Regions from separate parts of the Pantoea sp. S18 genome, predicted to be linked through region 2. Evidence: predicted binding sites of a transcription regulator. Region 2 holds the regulator's gene; the other holds the start of a gene.
What was found. Region 2 encodes PurR, which represses purine synthesis genes. Its sites were predicted from a motif close to CANGCAAACGTTTGCNTG; they were not measured.
Positions count from the first base shown of each region.

Region 1: the regulator PurR is predicted to act here: its motif matches at 1,363-1,380, upstream of guaD (guanine deaminase).

Region 1 covers NZ_CP142688.1:2,105,601-2,108,724, reverse strand. The annotation lists gene VIJ98_RS09790 (YnfA family protein) at 15-341, shown strand; gene ydfG (bifunctional NADP-dependent 3-hydroxy acid dehydrogenase/3-hydroxypropionate dehydrogenase YdfG) at 424-1,170, opposite strand; gene guaD (guanine deaminase) at 1,556-2,884, shown strand; gene xdhA (xanthine dehydrogenase small subunit) at 2,881-3,124, shown strand, end outside.
Region 2 covers NZ_CP142688.1:1,869,653-1,872,776, forward strand. The annotation lists gene punR (DNA-binding transcriptional activator PunR) at 90-1,001, shown strand; gene purR (HTH-type transcriptional repressor PurR) at 998-2,023, opposite strand; gene VIJ98_RS08685 (YnhF family membrane protein) at 2,298-2,387, shown strand; gene VIJ98_RS08690 (C40 family peptidase) at 2,443-3,124, opposite strand, start outside.

The DNA of each region.
Region 1 (3,124 bases), 240 kb from region 2:
AGAGATTTTCTATGCTGGTAAAAACCGCCTTGCTGTTTTTTATCACTGCGATAGCGGAAATTGTTGGCTGTTTCCTGCCGTGGCTATGGTTAAAGAAGGGCATGACGGCCTGGCTGCTGGTGCCCGCCGCAGCGAGTCTGGCGCTGTTTGTTTGGTTGTTGACGCTGCATCCCGCCGCGAGCGGGCGCGTCTATGCGGCCTATGGCGGCGTGTATGTGTTGACGGCATTGCTCTGGCTGCGCGTGGTGGATGGCGTAAAACTCAGTACATGGGATTGGGTTGGCGCGCTGGTCGCCTTTAGCGGCATGTTGATTATTGTGACAGGCTGGGACCGCACCTAAATCGTAGGGTCGCCATTCATGGCGACCTGGTTCGCATTGAAAGCGACCAGGTGCGCATGAATGCGCACCCTACAAAATCACCTTAACCTTTATGTACTTTCAATCCTGCGGTGGTTTGCGTCACCGGCATAATCTCCAGCGTATTGATGTTGACGTGCTTCGGCAGCGTCGTCACCCAATAGACCGCTTCAGTCACATCTTCCGCCGTTAACGCGGTGGTGCCTTCGTAAACCTGGCCCGCTTTATCGTCATCGCCTTTGAAGCGCACGTTGGAGAACTCGGTGCCGCCCACCAAACCTGGCTCGATATCGGTCACGCGCAGCGCGGTGCCGTGCAGGTCAGTACGTAGATTCAGGCTGAACTGGCGCACGAACGCTTTAGTCGCGCCATACACGTTGCCACCCAAATAGGGCCAGCTGCCCGCAATCGAACCGATATTCACGATATGACCGACGTTGCGCTCAACCATGGCAGGCAGCACCGCACGCGTCATGTACACCAACCCTTTGTTGTTGGTGTCGATCATATTTTCCCAGTCTTCGATATTGGCTTTGTGCGCTGGTTCTACACCCAACGCCAGGCCAGCATTGTTCACCAGCACATCAATATTGCGCCATTCAGCGGGCAGGGAGGCAATCACTTCATCGATGGCGGCGCGATTACGCACGTCCAGCTGAACGGTATACAGATTATCGCCCAACTCATCTTTCAACTCTTTTAAGCGCTCAGCGCGACGTCCGCTGGCGATCACTTTATGACCTGTAGCAATGAAGCGGCGGGTGATACTTTGACCAAAACCAGCAGTTGCGCCAGTAACAAAAATAATCATCTCACTGTTCCTTAAACGATTTCAGGTTATCAGCCACACCTTAGCATTAACCTCGAACCCATGCTCATGAAAACCAAAGGCAGCTTGTTGCAGGATTTTTCCTGCACATTGCGAGTGCATCAGCGCACCACAAAGACGCACGTTTGCGGGCGATGAACTCGCCATGTCAGGTAAAACTTACCGCAATGTTAAATCGCAACCGTTTGCGAATACAGGCAACCGGTTGCGCACACGTTTGCCAGGCAAGCTTGACATAAAAACACGTCCAAACAATCTATAATATTGAAAGTAAACAGTATTTTTTGTTCTTTGCATTGGCATGCGCTTTGCAAACTATCTTTAAGGCAATCACCTGCATTAATAAAAAAAGCACCAAGGAACCATTATGCCTTACGCACCCGAAACGCTGCTGCGCGCCAGCTTCTTTGATTTCACCGCTCTGGCCGCGCAGCCAGACGACATCGCTGCCAACGCGCGCTATCTCGAAGATGGCTTATTAACGCTGCGTGACGGCAAAGTGGTCAGCCTTGAAAGCTGGCAAATCGCGGAAGGGCGCGTCGATCACACGCGCGTCACCGATCTGCGCGGCAAACTGATCGTGCCCGGCTTTATCGATACCCATATTCATTACCCGCAAACCGAGATGATCGGCGCCTTTGGCGAACAGCTGCTGGAGTGGCTCAATCAGTACACTTTCCCGGTAGAGAGCCAATATCACTGTCCCGATCACGCGGCAAAAATGTCAGCGTTCTTCCTGCATCAGCTATTGTCGAACGGCACGACAACAGCGCTGGTGTTCGGCACCGTGCATAAGCAGTCGGTTGATTCCCTGTTCAGCGCCGCACAGCAGCTGGATATGCGGCTCATCGCTGGCAAAGTGATGATGGATCGCAACGCACCGGAATACCTGACCGAAACGCCGGAAGAGAGCTATCAGCACACGCGTGAACTGATTGAGCGCTGGCATCAGCGCGGCCGCCTGAGCTATGCACTCACGCCGCGCTTTGCGCCGACCTCGTCGCCGGATCTGCTGGATAAAGTGCGTCAGCTGCGCGAGGAGTTTCCTGATGTCTGGATGCACACGCACTTAAGTGAAAACCAGCAGGAAATCGCCTGGGTAAAAGCGTTATTCCCGGAGCACGAAGGCTATCTTGATGTCTATCATCACCACCAACTCACCGGCAAACGCAGCGTGTTTGCGCACTGTTTGCATCTGGAAGATCAAGAGTGGCAGTGCCTGCGTGAAACCGATTCATCGATCGCCTTCTGCCCGACGTCAAACCTGTTCCTCGGCAGCGGCTTATTCAACATCAAACGTTGCTGGCAGCAGGGCGTGCGCATGGGCATTGGCACCGACGTGGGCGCAGGCACCACCTTTAATCTGCTGCAAACGCTGGGCGAAGCCTACAAAGTCGGCCAGCTACAGCAGTACAAACTCAGCGCCTGCGAAGCGTTCTATCATGCCACTTTGGGCGGTGCACACGCGCTCGACCTCGATGACGTCATCGGCAACTTTAATCCCGGCAAAGAGGCCGATTTTGTGGTGCTCGATCCGGCGGTGTCGCCGCTGCAGAAGCTGCGCAACGCCAATAGCAAAGATATCTGGGAGCGGCTGTTTGTGATGATGACGCTCGGCGACGACCGTAACATTGCGCAAACCTGGGTGAGTGGCAAGCCGGTTTGGCAACGCGAAAGTGAGGAGCAAATCGCATGATCCAGTTCTTACTCAACGATCGTTTAGTCACCGAACGCGAGCTCGATCCCAATCTCACCGTGCTCAACTACCTGCGCGGCCAGCAGCAGCGTCGCGGCACCAAAGAGGGTTGTGCCTCTGGCGACTGTGGTGCCTGCACCGTCACGCTCGGTAAAGTGGTGGATGGAGAGATGCAGTATCAGGCGGTCAACAGCTGTTTAACGCTGGTAAGTAGCCTGCAAGGCAAGCAACTGATCACGG
Region 2 (3,124 bases):
TTGAACGCCGGGGAGTGTAAAAGGATGCAACGCGCTTTGTGAAACGCTAATATTTGCATAGTGCTGTTAAATTTTTTGAAGGCAAAATTATGTGGTCAGAATATGCGCTTGAAGTGGTGGATGCGGTGGCGCGCACTGGCAGTTTTAGTGCGGCAGCGCAGGAGCTGCATCGTGTGCCTTCTGCCGTCAGCTATACCGTGCGCCAGCTGGAAAGCTGGCTGGCGGTGCCGCTGTTTGAGCGTCAGCACCGCGAAGTGGTGATGACACCGGCGGGCGAGCATTTTGTACGTGAAGGACGATCTGTTATCAAAAAAATGCTGGCAACCCGTCGACAGTGTCAGCAACTGGCAAATGGCTGGCGCGGGGAGCTAAGCATCGCGGTTGATTGCATCGTTAAACCGCAGCGCACGCGGCAGTTAGTGAAGGATTTCTATCGCCACTTTCCCGATATGGAGCTGATTATCAGCTACGAAGTGTTTAACGGCGTGTGGGATGCATTGGCAGATGGCCGGGTTGATGTGGCGATTGGCGCAACCCAGGCGATTCCGGTGGGCGGACGTTTTGCCTTTCAGGATATGGGCGCGTTGAACTGGCGTTGTGTTGTAAGTCCGGATCATCCGTTGGTTAACAGCACGGAGCTGGATGATGAAACATTGCGAGTATGGCCATCGCTGGTGCTGGAGGATACCTCGCGTGCGTTGCCGCGCCGTATGACATGGACGCTGGATAATCAGCGACGTCTGGTGGTGCCAGAGTGGGAAACCGGGATGGATTGTTTGCTGGCAGGATTATGCGTCGGCATGGCGCCAGGCCATCTGGCGCGTCCTCTGCTGGACAGCCATAAACTGGTGGAACTGGCACTGCCGCAGGCCTTTCCGGACAGTCCGTGCTGCGTCAGCTGGTCAGAACAGCGCGCGTCACCGGCGCTGGAGTGGTTACTGGCTTATCTCGGGGATGCCGAAACGCTGAACCACGAATGGCTCAGCGAATTGTCGGCTTAGCGGCGATAGTCGCGGAACGGACCGTACGCCACCGAACGGCGCTCAATCAGCGTTGGCTGAACCTCAATGGTTTGCGGATCTTCACGCTTGCTGGTGATGCGATCCAGTAGCATTTCCAGCGCTTTTTCACCCAGTTCGGCTTTTGGCTGATGCACGGTGGTCAGCGCTGGCGTGAAATAGCGCGCGTTGCGCACATTATCGTAGCCGATGACTGAGATATCCTGCGGTACGCGCAAACCCATCTCATCAGCAGCGCAAATCGCGCCCATCGCCATAATATCGCCACCGCAGAACACCGCTGTTGGGCGCTGTTTCTGATTTAAAATCTGCTGCATCGCCTGATAGCCCGATTCAGGCTCAAAGTCGCCCTGAACTACCCATTCCGGACGCACCGTAATGCCCGCTTCGTTCATTGCCTGCAGGAAGCCAGCGTGACGGCCGCCGCCGGTGTTGCGCTCCATCTGGCCGGGAATGGCACCGATATCTCGATGACCGCGTTCAATCAGATAACGCCCGGCGAGATAGCCGCCCTGAAACGCATTGTCTTGCACGGTATCGGTGAAATCACCGCGCGATGCACCCCAATCCATCACCACCATGGGAATGTTGCGGTTCTCTTCCAGCATCTGCAGCAAATCGTCTGGATACTCAGAACACATCACCAGCAAGCCATCGACGCGCTTTTGCGCCATCATCGACAGGTAAGCACGCTGCTTTTGCAGATCGTTGTGCGCATTGCCGAGAATCAGCGTGTACCCGCGTTCGAAACAACGGTTCTCCACCGCTTCGATAATTTCAGCGAAATAGGGCGCTTCGCTGGAGGTCGCCAGCAAACCTAAGGTTTTGGTGTGATTAACTTTGAGACTACGCGCCACGGCACTGGGCGAGTAGTGTAATTCTTTGATCGCTTCCCATACGGCGTTACGCGTCTCTTCCGCAACGAAACGCGTTTTGTTGATGACATGCGAAACCGTGGTGGTTGAGACACCCGCGCGTTTTGCGACATCTTTAATTGTTGCCATGAAAATGGTACTCCTGGGCTTATCGCAACTTACTGATAAGTATATTGTTAAACGTTTGCGTCTGCTAATGCTTTTATAGCCCAAAAAAGCGGGCAAAACGGTGTGTTTTAGCAGGCGAAATCACTTCATCACGCTGTAAATACAGCACGCGCAAAATCTGTTGCGCAACGAAAGGCGGCGATTCTAACAAGCTGGCGCGGATAACACGAGATTTTTGCCCATTGCTGTGCGAAAATCGCCTTAACCCTAATAATTGTGTGACTAAGGAGTTGTGATGAATACCGACCTGAAGCTGGCGCTAATGACCACCGTTGGCGCACTGTTGATGATTATCGCCTTCAGCTTTACCGCGATCATGCATTAACAAAAAAGCCGGAGCTGAGAACAGCATCCGGCTTTTTATGATTGTTGCGCAACAGTTAGCGAATAGTTTTTGGCGTCATCATGCGACGCGCGCCCACATAGTGTTTCTGCCAGTAATCCTCACCCAGTGCGCTAATCTGAATATCTTTGCCGGTACGCGGCGACTGAATGAATTTCCCGTTGCCGAGATACACGCCAACATGATCGGCGGTGCCGCGATTATTAATGCGGAAGAACACCAGATCACCTTTCTCCAGCATTTCACGCTTAATCGGTGCCGCATCGCGCAGGTGATACATCTCATTGGCGGTGCGCGGGAATTTGAATTTCACCAAATCTTTATAGGCGTACCACACTAAGCCGCTGCAATCGAAACCGGTGTGTGGCGAAGTGCCGCCCCACTGATAAGGTTTGCCGAGTTGGCCCATCAATTTGGTCATCGCTGTTTCACGCGCTTTTTGATAACGCTGGCGGTGCGCCTTACTCATTTTGATGCCGGTCAGCGCTAACGCTTCATCATCGACGGCGATCTCTGGTGTTTTCTTCGCTAAACGTTGATGACCGTATTTCTTAGCAGAGAGTTTCAGCGGGGATTTTTTGCTGGTGGTCTTGTGCAGCGCGGTTTCTGTTTTGGTCTGTTTTTTGAGTTTGAATTTTTGAACAGCAGTCAGGCGCGATTTTTTGGTGGTGGTTTTCACCGGGCGTCGTTTGCGGCGCTCGTCTTCACGTGCGCTCTTT